DNA from 3 places in the Roseovarius salis genome. Region 1 is predicted to be linked to each of the others. Evidence: riboswitches for the same ligand, from Rfam matches in the RefSeq annotation. Region 1 holds a riboswitch; each other region holds the start of a gene.
The links. Region 1 has a riboswitch for cobalamin ahead of cobW (cobalamin biosynthesis protein CobW). Riboswitches for the same ligand answer to the same signal wherever they lie in the genome.
Positions count from the first base shown of each region.

Region 2: another riboswitch for cobalamin. It lies ahead of ACH13J_RS06425 (CbtB domain-containing protein); the one in region 1 lies ahead of cobW (cobalamin biosynthesis protein CobW).
Region 3: another riboswitch for cobalamin. It lies ahead of ACH13J_RS00035 (hypothetical protein); the one in region 1 lies ahead of cobW (cobalamin biosynthesis protein CobW).

Region 1 is NZ_JBISDG010000055.1:2,811-7,874, reverse strand. It holds gene ACH13J_RS16670 (ABC transporter permease subunit) at 1-647, shown strand, start outside; gene ACH13J_RS16665 (ABC transporter permease subunit) at 644-1,948, shown strand; gene ACH13J_RS16660 (hypothetical protein) at 2,178-2,363, shown strand; cobalamin riboswitch at 2,424-2,642, shown strand; gene cobW (cobalamin biosynthesis protein CobW) at 2,745-3,803, shown strand; gene cobN (cobaltochelatase subunit CobN) at 3,849-5,064, shown strand, end outside.
Region 2 is NZ_JBISDG010000012.1:624-5,687, forward strand. It holds partial or broken gene ACH13J_RS06420 (AAA family ATPase) at 1-1,516, opposite strand, end outside; cobalamin riboswitch at 1,793-2,015, shown strand; gene ACH13J_RS06425 (CbtB domain-containing protein) at 2,053-2,217, shown strand; gene ACH13J_RS06430 (CbtA family protein) at 2,221-2,913, shown strand; gene ACH13J_RS06435 (hypothetical protein) at 2,974-3,468, shown strand; gene ACH13J_RS06440 (CidA/LrgA family protein) at 3,606-3,965, shown strand; gene ACH13J_RS06445 (LrgB family protein) at 3,962-4,678, shown strand; gene cobO (cob(I)yrinic acid a,c-diamide adenosyltransferase) at 4,695-5,064, shown strand, end outside.
Region 3 is NZ_JBISDG010000001.1:2,412-7,475, reverse strand. It holds gene ACH13J_RS00045 (aldehyde dehydrogenase family protein) at 1-407, opposite strand, end outside; gene ACH13J_RS00040 (LysR substrate-binding domain-containing protein) at 481-1,365, opposite strand; cobalamin riboswitch at 1,477-1,662, shown strand; gene ACH13J_RS00035 (hypothetical protein) at 1,756-2,022, shown strand; gene ACH13J_RS00030 (ArgE/DapE family deacylase) at 2,033-3,322, opposite strand; gene ACH13J_RS00025 (DUF1127 domain-containing protein) at 3,584-3,805, opposite strand; gene ACH13J_RS00020 (Mrp/NBP35 family ATP-binding protein) at 4,052-5,064, shown strand, end outside.

The DNA.
Region 1 (5,064 bases):
TCGTGCTCAACGGCCTCGTGCGCTTCATCATCGGACCCGGGGAACAGCGTTTCGCCGACGGGGAGCGTTTCATCATCACCGCGCGCGAGTTCAAGCAGATGACGGGCCTCGACGAGGGGCTGGCGCTCAAGACCACGCAGGGGTTGACCGTCGTCACGGCGGTGATCGTTGTGGCGCTGCTGTTCTGGTTTCTCAACCGCACCCGCACGGGCAAGTCCATGCGGGCCTTTTCCGACAACGAGGATCTCGCGTTGCTGTCGGGCATCAACCCGGACCGGGTGGTGATGGTCACGTGGCTGCTCGTTGCGGCGCTGGCCACCGTCGCGGGGGTTCTTTACGGCCTAGACAAGAGCTTCAAGCCGTTCACCTACTTCCAGCTTTTGCTGCCCATATTCGCCTCGGCGATCGTGGGCGGGCTGGGCAGCCCGCTGGGCGCCATCGCCGGGGGCTTCGTCATCGCCTTTTCCGAGGTGATGATCACCTATGCGTGGAAAAAGGTTCTGGGCTACCTGTTGCCTGAGGCGCTCGAGCCTTCGGGGCTCGTGCAACTGCTGTCCACCGACTACAAGTTCGCCGTCAGCTTCGTCATCCTTCTGATCGTCCTGATATTCCGGCCCACGGGCCTCTTCCGGGGGAAAGCGGTATGAGCGAGATCACCAGGAACGTCTCCCTTTTCGCGCTGGTCGCGACACTGATCCTGCTGACGGGATTCGTGCAGAGCTGGTCAACGGCGCTGCTCATCCTCAACATGGGGCTTGTGTCGGCCATCATGTCGATGGGCGTGAACCTGCAATGGGGGTTCGCGGGTCTTTTCAACGTGGGCGTGATGGGGTTCGTCGCGCTTGGCGGTCTGGCCGCCGTGCTGGTGTCGATGCCACCCACCGTGGACGCGTGGGCCGCCGGTGGCGCCCGGGTCATGGTCGGGCTGGCCACCGGCGCGGGCGTCATCGTGGCCGCAACGCTGGTGCTGCGCCGCATGGCGCCGTCGCGCCTGCGCACGATCACGGTCGTGGCGGTGCTTGTCGGCGGCTTCTTTCTGTACCGCTGGGTGTTCGACCCCGGCGTCGAGGCGGTCGAGGACGTCAACCCCGCGGGCACCGGGTATCTGGGCGGTCTTGGCCTGCCGATCCTGCTATCATGGCCGGTGGGCGGATTGCTGGCGGCCGGTGCCGCATGGATCATCGGCAAGGCCGCGCTCGGCCTGCGTTCCGACTACCTCGCCATTGCCACGCTCGGCATCGCGGAAATCATTCTCGCCGTTCTCAAGAACGAGGATTGGCTGTCGCGCGGCGTCAAGAACGTTTCGGGACTGCCGCGGCCCGTGCCCTACGAGCGCGACCTGCAGAACGACCCCGGCTTCGTCGAGACGGCCGCGGGTCTCGGCCTTGACCCGGTCACGGCCTCTTCGCTGTATATCAAGCTCAGCTACGCCGCGCTTTTTGCCGTCGCGCTCGTTATCATTCTCGTGCTGGCGCAGCTGGCGCTCAACAGCCCGTGGGGCCGGATGATGCGTGCGATCCGTGACAACGAAACGGCGTCCGAGGCGATGGGCAAGGATGTCACCCGGCGCCACCTGCAGGTATTCATCCTTGGCTCGGCATGTTGCGGTATCGCCGGGGCGATGATGACGACGCTCGACGGCCAGCTCATCCCCACCGCCTACCAGCCGCTGCGCTTCACCTTCCTGATCTGGGTGATGGTGATCGTGGGCGGGTCGGGCAACAATTTCGGCGCCGTGCTCGGGGGCTTTCTGATCTGGTTCTGCTGGGTGCAGGTCGAACCGGTCGGCCACTGGCTGATGAGCGTGGTGACCGCGCCGATGGCCGAGGGCAGCGCGCTCAAGGCGCACCTGCTGGACAGCGCGGCACACATGCGGCTGCTGACCATGGGGCTGATCCTGATCCTCGTCCTGCGCTTCAGCCCGCGTGGACTGATCCCCGAGAAATAGACGCGCAACCGAATCGGGCGTTCGGCCCCATACCGCGTGTTTCCGTGTCATGGCCAATCCGGCCAGGCGAGCTGATTGACGGCCTGTGCGGGACAATACCGCCATGGTTGAACGAAATGCACGGCAATCCCGGACAGGGTCACAATATCGCCGCAATCCCACCGAACCCTTGTCCGCGCCGGGACGGCCATGGCCGGCCCGTGCCTGTAAACGCCGGAGCGTTCCGACCATGACCAAGCTGATCTGCCTTTTCACCCGAGACGCGTCCGGCGCTGCCAGCGTCGACTGGGTCACGCTGACGGCGGCGGTCGTGGTACTCGGGGTCTCAAGTGTCAGCGCGGCCCAGATGGGCGTGATCGATCTCGGCAGCCGGGTAATGGACGGGGTCACTGTCCACGACAGCGGCGCCGACTGACGGCATGACGAATGGCACCGGCGCGCGTGCCACTGTCGCTTGACAAACACCGCCCTTCGGGATCATTAGATTTGTGCTGGTTCCTGTCCAGACAGGCGAAGAGGGAATGTGCCAGCCCGGCCTCCCGGGTCAAGCACAGCCGCCCCCGCGACCGTGACCGGAGAGGCCGTCCGCAGCGCCACTGGCCCAACGGGTCGGGAAGGCCGGGCGACCGTTGGCCGCCACCCAAGGCGGCCGGGATCCGCAAGCCGGGAGACCTGCCAGCGACATGACGACTCGCCGGACGGGGTGTGCCGGGGTCGGGATGTTGGCCCGCCCAAGGGGGCCCTGCCCGGTTTGCCGCCCCGTCCCTGACACAGCATACGCACCGGAGGCTGACCGATGCCCGACCTCGCCAAACTGCCCGTCACCGTGATCACCGGTTTTCTCGGCTCCGGCAAGACGACCCTGATCCGCAACCTCATGGAAAACCCCGGCGGCCGACGGCTGGCCGTGGTGGTCAACGAGTTCGGCGACGTGGGCGTCGACGGCGAGATCCTCAAGGGGTGCGCCATCCCCGACTGTCCGGCCGAGAACATCATGGAACTGGCCAATGGCTGCATCTGCTGCACCGTGGCCGATGACTTCATTCCCACGATCGAGTCGCTGATGGCGCTGGACCCGCGCCCGGACCACATCCTGATCGAAACCTCTGGCCTGGCGTTGCCGAAACCGCTGCTCAAGGCGTTCGACTGGCCCGACATCCGTTCGCGCATCACCGTGGACGGGGTGATCGCGCTGGCCGACGCCGAGGCCGTGGCCGCGGGCCGCTTCGCACCCGACGTGGCCGCGGTGGACGCGCAGCGCGCCGCCGATGACAGCCTCGACCACGAAACGCCCCTCTCGGAGGTTTTCGAGGACCAGATCGCCTGTGCCGACATCGTGCTGCTGACCAAGCCCGACCTTGCCGGACCAGAAGGCGTGGCCAAGGCCAAGCAGGCCGTGGCCGCCCAGGCCCCGCGCCCCCTGCCCGTGGTCGAGGTCGCCGAGGGCGTCATCGACCCGCGCGTGATCCTCGGGCTGGAGGCCGCCGCCGAGGACGACATGGCCGCCCGCCCCTCGCACCATGACGAACCCCATGACCACGATCACGAGGATTTCGACTCCATCGTCGTGGATTTGCCCGAGCTGGCCGACCCCGCCGATCTGGTCGGCGCGATCGAGCGGCTGGCGCGCGACCACAACATCCTGCGGGTGAAGGGCCACGCCTCGGTCGCGGGGCGGCCCATGCGCCTGCTGGTGCAGGCGGTCGGCCCGCGCGTACGCCACCAGTACGACCGCCCCTGGAAGCCCGGTGAGCCGCGGCAGGGGCGCCTCGTGGTCATTGCCGAACATGACGACATCCGGCCGGAGACGATCCACGCGGCCTTTGGCGCGCTGGCCGGCCAGCCCGCAGAGTAACACCGCGCCGGGGCCACGCCCCGCCATCCGCACGGACCGCCCGCCATGCACGTCATCTTTCGCGAAAGCCACGGGCTCGACGAGACGGAGACCCCCGTAGACCTCGGACAGGACCCTGCGGATCTCGTCGTGCTGTCGTTCTCGGACAGCGATCTCGGTGCGTTCGCCGACGCGTGGCATCGCGGCGGCGGGGTGCAGGGGCGGCTGCCCGGCCTTCGGCTGGCCAACCTCGCGGCGCTCAAGCACCCCTTGTCCGTGGACACATACGTCGAGCAGACGCTTGCGGGTGCCCGCGGCATCCTGATCCGGCTGATCGGCGGCGTGCCCTACTGGGCTTACGGGCTGGAACAGGTCCGCGCGCTGTCCGAGGCGCGGGGCATTGCCCTCGCCGTGCTGCCCGCGGACGGCCGGGACGACCCCCAGCTCGACGCGTATTCCACGGTGCCGCGGTCGACCCTGCGGCGGCTGCAGCACCTGTGCGATACAGGTGGCGTGGTGGCCGCGCAGTCAGCATTGTCGCAGATGGCGCTGGCCGCGGGGCTCTATGCCGGGCCGGTGCGCGGGGCCAAGGCGTTGCCACCGGTGGGCGCATGGACGCCGGAAGACGGGGTGTGCTGCCCGGCCGTGGCGGTCATGTCCGGCGGCAGAGGGGGGCTGTCTGCCCCCCGCTCGGCTGCGCCGAGCCCCCCCGAGGATATTTCAGGCCAGAAGACACCCCGGGTTCTGGTGGTCTTCTACCGCTCCTACCTCGTCTCGGCGGATCTCGGGCCCGTCGAGGCGCTGATGGGGGCCTTGCGTGACAAGGGATATGACACCGCGGCGCTGTTTGCGCCCTCGCTCAAGGCGCCGGACGCGGCGGGCTGGCTGCGCCGGCAGGTGGCCGCGCACGCGCCCGCGGCGATCGTCAACGCCACCGCCTTCTCGGGCAAGGGCGACGCGGGCACATCGCCGCTGGACGCGGCGGAGGTGCCGGTTTTCCAGGTGGCGCTGTCCACGGCCGGGCGGGACGCCTGGGCCGAGGCCGAGCGCGGCCTGTCGCCCGCAGATCTGGCGATGCACGTGGTGCTGCCGGAGGTGGACGGGCGGATCATGGCCGGGGTCGTGTCGTTCAAGGACCGGCAGGCGCCCGACCCGCACCTGCAGTTCGCCCGCACGGCGCATCGCCCCGAGGCCGACCGCGTCGCGGCCGCGGCGGCACGGATCGATGGCTGGCTGCGGCTTGCCGGCACGCCGGCGGCAGCGCGGCGCGTGGCGCTGGTGA
Region 2 (5,064 bases), on a different contig from region 1:
CGCGATCCACCAGCCGCGCCAGCGCCGAGACTTCTGCCGACAGCGCGTTGACCTCGCCCTCGGCCTCGGAACGTTCCGCCCGCGCATCCGCCTCGCGCGACTGCGCGTCGGCGCGCGCTTCGTCGGCCAGCCTCAGCGTCTCCTCGGCGTTCTCGGCCGTTTTCAGCGCGGTCGCCTCCGCCTCCTGTGCCGCGGCATGGTCATGGCTGGCCTTGTCCAGCGCCTGCCGGGAGGTGTCGGCGGCAGCACGGGCGCGGGCCGCCTCGGCCTCGCTGTTCTCAAGCGTCTTGCGACTGTCCTCGACAAGCCGTTGCGCCGACTGGTGACGCGCCGACAGCCGGGCCATGTCCTCGGTCAGCTGGCTGAGCGCGGTTTCGCGTTCCTGCAGTACCGCGGCGGCATCCTGTGCCCCGGCCGAGGCGGCGGCAAGACGGTCCTCGTGCCCCTCGGCCGCCTGTGCCAGCACCTCTGTCTCGCGCTCCAGTTCCTCGATCGTCTCGCCGGCGTCGCGATTGAGGTTGTGCTCGCGCTCGATGTCGCGGGACAACTGGCTGATGCGCGACTCAAGCGTCTCGATCCGGGCCTGCGCGGTGGCCTCCTGCTCTTCCAGCGAATCCCGGCTGACCTGCAATCTCTGCAATACGGCCGCGGCGATGGCATCCTCCTCGCGCAGCGGCGGCAGCGCGGCCTCGGCCTCCCCGCGGGTCCGTGCGGCCTCGCGCGCCGCAGTTTCAGCCTTGGCGGCTTCCGTCAGCCGGGCATGCAACCCGGCATCGGCCTCGGCACGGGCCGCGTCGGCCTCCTGCCAGCGACGGTAGAGCAACAGCCCCTCGGCATGGCGCAACTCCTCGCCGATCTTGCGATAGCGGGCGGCCTGCCGCGCCTGCCGGTCCAGCTGTGTCAGCTGCCCGGCCAGCTGCTCGATCACGTCGTCGACACGCGCAAGGTTGGTCTCGGCGGCGTTGAGCTTGAGTTCGGCCTCGTGCCGGCGCTGGTAAAGGCCCGAGATGCCTGCCGCCTCCTCCAGCACGCGGCGGCGCGCCTTGGGCTTGGCGTTGATCAGTTCCGAAATCTGGCCCTGCCGCACCAGCGCGGGCGAGTGCGCACCGGTCGAGGCATCGGCGAAGAGCATCTGCACGTCCCGCGCGCGCACGTCCTTGCCGTTCAGCTTGTAGGCGCTGCCCACGTCGCGGGTGATGCGGCGGACGATCTCGAGGTGGTCGGCATCGTTGAACCCCGCCGGCGCCAGCCGGTCCGTGTTGTCGATATGAACCGCGACCTCGGCATAGTTCCGGGCCGGGCGCGTCGCCGCCCCGGCAAAGATCACATCCTCCATGCCCGAGCCGCGCATCGAGGTGGGCCGGTTCTCTCCCATGACCCAGCGAAGCGCCTCAAGCAGGTTGGACTTGCCGCAGCCATTGGGCCCCACCACGCCCGTCAGGCCCGGCTGGATCAGCAGGTCGGTGGGGTCAACGAAGCTTTTGAAGCCTGTCAGCCTGAGCTTGGAAAACTGCACGGCGTGCCCTCTCGGTCGGTCTGGCGCCGGTGATTCCGGTCTTGGGTCGCCATCAGATGCGCTCAGGCGCAACCTGTCAACGGCAAACCCCACCATGTGGCTTGCAGCTGACGGTTATCCACAAGATATTGCCGCCGCACCGCGGATGCGCAAGGCGCCGCGCGTGATGCCGGTCAGCGTCGGGGATCGGGAAACAAACCGCGGCAGCCACGCGGCCATGCCGCCACTGTAACACCGGGCGTCGGAATCTGCCTTGACGCAACGGCGCGCCCGCTTCATACCGAGACATGCAAGGGTCCCGTATCGGGTGCGACGCATCCGGGGACGAAATGGGAATGACGTGCCGGCGGACCCAAACAGGGCGCCCATGCGTCAGCCGCCCCCGCGACTGTGAGCGGCGAGCCCCTGCCAAGATGCCACTGGGCGCTCATGCCCGGGAAGGCGGCAGACAAGGCGACGACCCGCGAGCCAGGAGACCAGCCTTTGCGCGATGGCATCCAGCCCCGGGTGTGGGGCGCGAAAAGAGAGTAGAAGACATGACCGCACTGGTTCAATCGGCATCCAAATCCGCAATTCTTCCGGTCCTGACCGCCCTCGGGCTTGGGCTCGGCATCCTCTCCGTCGCCGGGCATGTGCAGGCGGCCGCGCTGCACGATTCCGCCCATGACGTGCGCCACGCGACCGGCTTTCCCTGCCACTGATCCATGCTCCAGAGAATCCTGACCAGCGCGCTGCTCGCTGGCTTCTGCGCGGGCCTGATAGCGGCCGCGTTGCAGTTCGCTTTCGTGCAGCCGGTGCTACTGCACGCCGAACTCTATGAATCCGGCGAACTCGTTCATTTCGGCGGCGATGCCGTCAGCGCCGACCCGGACCTTCCGGGGTTCAGCCCCGTTCGCGACGGGCTGAGCGTGCTGTTTTCTGCGCTGATCTACGTGGGTTATGCGCTGATGCTTGTCGCGGTGATGGCACTGGCCGCGGACCGGGGTGTGCGGATCGACGCCCGCACCGGGCTTGTCTGGGGGATTGCGGGGTTTGCCGCGTTCCACCTTGCGCCCGCCGTCTCCTTGCCCCCCGAGGTGCCGGGCGTGGCCGCGGGCGACATCGGTGCACGGCAAGTCTGGTGGTGGTCCACCGTGGCGGCCACGGCTGCGGGGTTGGGGCTGATCGGTTTCGGCCGGAGCTGGGCAGCATGGGGCGCGGCAGCAGTCCTGATCGTTGCGCCGCACGCGGTCGGCGCCCCGCATCCCGACAGCTTTGCCGGCCCGGTCCCGCCCGAGATCGCCGCGCTGTTCGCCAGCCGCGCGCTTGGCGTCGGCTTGGCCGTGTGGGTCGTTCTGGGCGCACTCGCCGGGTATTTCTGGCAGCGCGAGGCGACCCAGGCCCCGGCTGCGGCCTGAGCCACCAAGCCAGGCACGGGCGGTCCGTGTGCCGCCCGCGCCGCGCAGGAGGAGCACGTGATGCCCCGACACTTCGTCTTTCTCATCATCGGTTTGTTTTTCGGCGCCGGTCTCGGATTCATGGTCGCCGCCACGACGGGCGCAACGGTCGAGGGGCATGCGCATGGCAACGATGCCGTGCACGATCATGCCGCCCACGACCATGGCGACGGCGACCAAGACCATTCGAAAATGACCGAGGTCGCGGGGCCCGCGCCCGGGCTTGAAATCGTGGTGCACCCCGACGGACCACGGAGCCGGAACCTCGAGATCGCGACCGAGAACTTCACCTTCGCCCCCAGGTCGGTGAACGGCCCGCACGTGCCCGGCGAAGGTCACGCCCATGTCTACCTCAACGGTGTCAAGATCGCCCGCGCCTATGCCCGCTGGTTTCACCTGTCGGCGCTGCCCAAGGGCGAGCACCAACTCCGCGTGACACTCAATGCAAACGATCACGGCCAACTGACCGTGAACGGCACCGCCGTCGAGGCGACCACGACATTTTCAATCGAGTAACTCAGCCGCGACCGCAACGGCCCAGCCGCCACGCTTTGCGAGGCTCCCCTCGCCGGGTGCGCCCGGGACCGACGCGGCCCTTTTCTTTCGCCCAACAGGCCATATGATCGCCCCGCACGAACGGTCCGGAGGCTGCCATGATACTCAACATCGCGATCATACTCGCGGCGCAGCTGGCCGGCGAGGTTCTGGCCCGCGCGCTGGCCCTGCCCATCCCCGGGCCCGTGATCGGCATGGCGCTGCTGTTGGCGGGGTTCATCGCCAGCCGGAAGCTCGCCGACCGCATCCTGCCGACCTCGCAGGGCATACTCGCCCATCTGTCACTGCTTTTCGTGCCCGCTGGCGTCGGCGTCATCAGCCACGCCGAGGCGCTCGGCGAGTCCGGGCCGGCACTGCTGCTTGCACTGGTGGCCAGCACGGTGCTCGCACTTGTGACCGGCGCGCTCACCTTCGTCTGGCTGGCCCGGCTCACGGGCAACGCGGAGAAGACCGAATGACGGACCTGCCCGACATCTGGTCCTATCTGCGCGAGGGGCCGCTTATCTGGCTGACGGCGACGCTGGCGGCCTACCTCGTCGGCGACACGGCGTTCCGCGCGGCGGGGCGCAACCCGCTGGTCAACCCGGTCCTGGTGGCCATGGCTCTTCTCGCCGCGGTGCTATGGGCCACGGAAACACCCTACGCGACCTATTTCGAAGGCGCGCAGTTCGTTCATTTCATGCTGGGCCCGGCAACGGTGGCTCTGGCGGGGCCGCTTTACACCAACCTGCACCATGTCCGCCGCACGCTGCTGCCGATGGCCGGCGCGCTGGCGGTGGGGTCGGTCACGGCGGTGGTCTCGGCGCTATGGATCGCGCGAGCCCTCGGGGTGGAGGGGGCCGCGCTGGCCTCGCTCGCACCCAAGTCGACCACGGCGCCGGTCGCCATCGGGATCGCCGAACAGCTTGGCGGCCTGCCCACCCTGACGGCGGCGCTGGTGATCCTGACGGGGATCATCGGCGCGGTGATCGTGACGCCGCTGATGAACGGTCTGCGCGTCACCGACTGGCGCGCGCGGGGCTTTTCGGTCGGCGTCGCCGCCCATGGCATCGGCACCGCCCGGGCCTTTCAGGTGAACGAGACCGCGGGCGCCTTCGCAGGGATCGGCATGGGGCTCAACGCCTTGCTGACCGCCATCATCGCGCCTTATGTACTGGCACTGTTCCAATGAAGGGGAGGCGCGCCAGATGAGCGACGACAGCGAACGCCACGCGGCAAAGATGGCCAAGAAGAAGGCCGCGCGCGACCGCATCATGTCCACCAAGACCGAGGAAAAGGGCCTGATCATCGTCCACACCGGCAAGGGCAAGGGCAAGTCATCCGCCGCCTTCGGCATGATATTCCGCTGTATCGCCCACGGCATGCAGTGCGCCGTCGTCCAGTTCATCAAGGGCGGCATGAGCACCGGAGAACGCGACCTGATCACCCAAAGGTTCCCGGATGTCTGCGCGTTTCACACCATGGGCGAGGGATTCACCTGGGAGACGCAGGACCGCGCCCGCGACATCGAGATGGCACAGGCGGCATGGGAGACCGCCAAGAACCTGATCCGGGACG
Region 3 (5,064 bases), on a different contig from region 1:
CGGATATCGACCTCGATGTCGGGGCGGACGCTGTCGGCGTTCTCGCCCAGCTGTCGCAGGGTTTCATGGGCGTAGTAGGTAAAGAACTGGCCGGCGCGGTAGACTTCGCCCTTGCCCTCGGCAAAGGGCTTGCCCTCCTCGCGCGACAGCAGCGTGCCCAGCTCCTCGGCCCGGGCCATCAATTCCGTGCCGATGGCCATGAGCACGGATTGCTTGTGCTCCATGCCCCGGGCAGCCCATTGCGCCTGCGCGTCCTTGGCGGCGGCGATCGCCGCGTCCAGCTGGTCCGGCGCGGCCTGTGCGTAGAGGCCGACGAGGTCGGACAGGTCCGAGGGGTTGCGGTTCTCGATCTCGTCCTGTCCGGCAACCCATTGACCGGCGATAAAGTTGTGGTGGCTGTCTGTCATTTCATCCTGCCGTTGTGTGGGGCGTTGCCGCGATATGGGCATGGATGCGATTTCAGATCAAATGCAAAATACTTTAGGAAATTTCACCCGGGCTTAATCGCGCAGCGCGGATACAGGCCGCCATTTCGCGGGTCACGGGTGTCTGCAGCGCGGCAGGTGGCGTGAAAAGGAACACCTCGCGGCGGGCCGCGCTGTCGCGCAGCGGCAGGAACCTCAAATCCGCGAAATCGGGCAGCACGGCCAGCTCGGGCAGGACCGTGATGCCCAGCCCCGCGCGCACGAGGCCCAGGATCGAGCCGGTATTGGCCACGCTCAGCCGGGCGGCCTCCAGTATCGGCTGGAACGCCGCGTCGCGGATCTGGGCACAAAGGCCGTTGGCGATGAAATCGATGCCGCGCAGGTCGGCCCATGTCAGGTCGTCCCAGTCGCCGGCGAGGGGGTGATCCGCCCGGCAGACGGCGCCGAACCGGTCGGAAAAGAGCGGCGCCCTGTCGAAGCCTGGAACCTCGCCGAGGCTGGCCAGCGCGATATCGGCGCGTTCGGCCAGCAGTTCCTGCTCGATCGTCGCGGAGTCGTTGTCGCGCATGTCGATCCGCACGCCGGGATGGCCGTGCATGTAGCGCCGCAGGATGGGCGGCATGACGACCTGCGCGATGGATGGCGTGGCGATCACCCGGACATGCCCGCGCTCGGCCCGGGCCAGCCCCTCGATCGCCGCCACGGTTCGTTCGAAATGGTCCAACTCGCGCGTGGCCTCGCGGTAGATCTGTTCGCCCAGCACGGTAAGCCGTGACTTGCGGCCCGTCTCGAACAGCGGCGCGCCGACATTGTCCTCGAATTGTCGCAGCATCATCGAGATGGCCGATGGGGTCCGCCCGAGCGCATCGGCCGCGTCGGCGAGAGTTCCGTGTTCGGCCACGGCGCGGAAACAGCGGAGCATCTCGATCTTGATGGCCAATTCCGGATATCCCCTCGGCAGCCGCGTTGCATGAGGCTGTGCCGAATTCCGCCACGGTGCAAGACCCCATGCGCCCGGCGCGATGCAGTCTTGTGCGACGTGCTTATCGGTGACACACTGAGCGCTCGAGGTGCCGCCCCGACGGGCGGAGAATTGGGAAGCCGGTGAAATTCCGGCGCTGCCCCCGCAACGGTAAGTCAGGGGGATATGGGCGAAACGCCACTGGACGGCATGTCCGGGAAGGTGCCCGTATCCGGACCCGCAAGCCCGGAAACCAGCCTCGGAAAACCGTCGAGCTGCGGAGGGCGGCGCGGGCGTGTGGCCTCCGGCACATGTCTCTGCCTTGCTCCGCCCCAATACGGCCCGGGGTGCGGCCGTGGGAGAGAGAAGATGACCGCCACGCGCATACTGCACGGGCTGGAGCGCAGTGCAGCCAAGGGAGACGAGGCCGACGGCATCGCGCGGCTTTGGTTCCTGGAATGGGTTTTCGGACTGGACGGAGAGGCGACACCGGCCGAGGCGCGCGCCGCGCTGGCCAGCCGGGCCGCGCAGAACGCCGAAAGCGCGGCCGCCTGTGCATTCGTCCGTTTCCTGCGGCAGGCGGCGCAGCCGGTGGCGCCGGAGATGCGGCGCCGACGTCGCCGGGCCATTCACTGAACCGCCGCGCTCAGGCGTCCCGCAGGCCGCACCATTCCGCGATGAACAGCGCGATCACCCCCGTGCAGGCGGTGAGCGAGTCCATGTGGACACGTTCGTCGAACCCGTGAATGTTTTCCGCGACGGGGCCGAAACAGAGGCTCGGTATGCCGTGGTAGAGGCCGTAGAACCGGGTATCGGTGAGGGCGGTCATCAGGCGGTCCTCGGGGCCGGGCGTGTCGAACACCGTCTGGTAGGCCGATGACAGGGCTGCCTCGGGCCCGGCGGCGTTTTCCAGCACGTAGCCGTCGGCCTGAAAGCCGTTCCATGTGATCTCGGGCGGGTTCGAGCGAAGGAACGGATGGGTTTCCGCGGCCTGCTGCACCGTCTCGGCGATGCGCGTCTTGGCCTCGGCGACCGGCGTTCCGGGCAGCAGGCCCATCCGGCATTCGACCTCGCACCAGGCGGGCACGCTGGAGGCCCAGTCGCCGCCCCGTATGGTGCCCGCGTTGAAATTGAGAGGATGGTGCGCGTCGGCGTAAACCGGGTGGCGTACGGCCTCGGTATTCCAGTCGTCCGCCATGCGCTGGAGCGCATCGAGCAGGTGATAGGCGGCCATGATCGCGTTGCTGCCGCTCCCCGCCTCGGCAACGTGGACCGGCCGCCCCCGCACCCGAAGCCGGAACCAGACGACGCCCACCTGTGCACGGACGAGCGTGTGGCCGGTCGGCTCGGGGATCAGGACACAATCGGCCCGGTAGCCGCGGGCCAGCGTGGCCAGGGCGCCAAGGCCGGTGCTCTCTTCCTCGACCACGGATTGATAGTGCAGCCGCCCGTCGGGTTCGAACCCGGCCTGACGGATCGCATCGACCGCGAAGAGCGCGGCGGCCTTGCCGGCCTTCATGTCCCCGGCGCCTCGGCCGTGCATCCATCCGTCACGGATTTCAGGCTGATAGGGCGGGGTGGTCCACATTTCCCCGGGGCCTTCGGGCACGACATCGACGTGCCCTTGCAGGATGAGCGACCGCCCCGATGGGTGCTCGGGCGACAGCGTGCCGGTGACGGAGCGGATCTCGGCGACCTCGCCCGCAGCATCGCAGAACCCCGGTTGATCCGACAGCGCGGCCACCGGAACGGTCCAGTCGTCCACGTCCCAGCCCCGTGCCGATAGGGCGGCGGACATGTGGTCCAGCGCGCCGTCCTCGGCGTGCCGGCGGCTGGCGATGCGCGTCAGTTCCCCGAGGAATTCCGCCCGCTCGGTGCGGCCGGCCTCGACGGCATCGAGGATCGCGCGAACGGCGGTTGCTGGTATGCCGGACATTCCGGTGCTCCTTGCCCTTTCGCGGCAGAGGAGCAGCGCGTGCGTCAAACGTCAACCGGCAGACAAAAAACGGCGGCGCCCGGGAGGAGGAGAGGCGCCGCCGTTCCTTGACGTCTGACCCCAGGGAGGAGGAGAGGGGCCGAACGTTCCGTCGGGCCGATGGCCCGGGTTGTTATGGCGGCGGCCCCAGGGAGGAGGAGAGAGGCCGCCGCCGTTGACAGGCGTTCCAGGGAGGAGGAGGGAACACCTGAACTCTTCGTGTTACCGCCCGTATACCGCCTCGCGCGCTGTCCGCTTCAGCTCCGCGCGGCGCAGGCCGAGGTCAGCCAGCTGGGTCGCGTCGAGGCGGGACAATTCGCGTAGCGTGGCGCGATACCACATGTAATCGTGCACGGCCTGCGTCGCATGATACACGCGCGAGCTGATCTCCAGCGCCATGGCCGAGGGGGCAATGCTCCTGCGGTTTGCGGTGGCCATGTTCATTCCGGTTTTCCTTTCGCGTGTGCTGCACGCGCAGCGTGCTTTCGCTTCGTTTCGTTGATCATAAGAATAAGCCTATGCTGCGAGCGCACAATCCCCTGCGACAACATTGCTGCTATGCAGCAAATGCATAAGCTTCACTGACCTAAAATCGGGCATCCCGCCGTTATTTTCGGCGCGTCATGACGGCCCCTTGCGCATGGGGAAATTTCTGCCACCTCTTGCGGCAGGACTGATGGGAGAACGGGCATGACGGAAATTCGTGAAGCCATCCTTGAGCGGCTCAGGCAGCTGGAGCTGCCCGACGGGGGAAACCTGGTGTCGCGTGATCTCGTGCGCGCGCTGGCCGTCGAGGGCGGCAAGGCGCGATTCGTGATAGAGGCACCGAACGCCGAGGTCGCAAAGCAGATGGAGCCGCTGCGCGCCGCGGCGGAGCGGGCCGCGGCGTCCGTCGAGGGCGTCGAGAGCGCCTCGGTCGCGCTGACCGCGCCGACACAGCAGCCCAAGCAGACGGCAAAGGACCAGTCGGCCCCCTCTCTCAAGATCGGCGGACATCCCAAGGGCGGCGACACCTCGATCCGCCCCGACAATGTCCGCTCGATTCTCGCCGTGGCATCCGGCAAGGGCGGGGTCGGCAAGTCCACGGTATCATCCAACCTGGCCGTGGCGCTTGCCCGGCAGGGGCGCCGCGTCGGTCTGCTGGACGCAGATATCCACGGCCCCAGCCAGCCGCGCATGATGGGCGAATCCAAGCGCCCCGCCAGCCCGGACGGCAAGATCATCGAGCCGCTGACGGCCCATGGCGTGACCTTCATGTCGATCGGGCTGATGCTCGACCCCGACCAGGCGGTGGTCTGGCGCGGGCCCATGCTCATGGGCGCGCTGCAACAGATGATCAGCCAGGTGAACTGGGGCGAGCTGGACGTGCTGATCGTCGACCTGCCGCCCGGCACCGGCGACGTGCAGCTGACGCTTTGCCAGCGGGCGCAGCCGACCGGCGCGATCGTCGTGTCCACGCCGCAGGACGTGGCCCTGCTGGATGCACGCAAGGCGATGAACATGTTCGACACGCTCAAGACGCCGGTGCTGGGCCTGATCGAGAACATGTCGGTCTACAAGTGCCCCAACTGCGGGCACGAGGAACACATCTTCGGCACGGGCGGTGTCAGGGCCGAGGCCGACAAGCTGGGCATCCCCCTGCTGGCCGAGCTGCCCATCGACCTGGACACGCGGCTGGCCGGCGATGCGGGCACGCCCGTCGC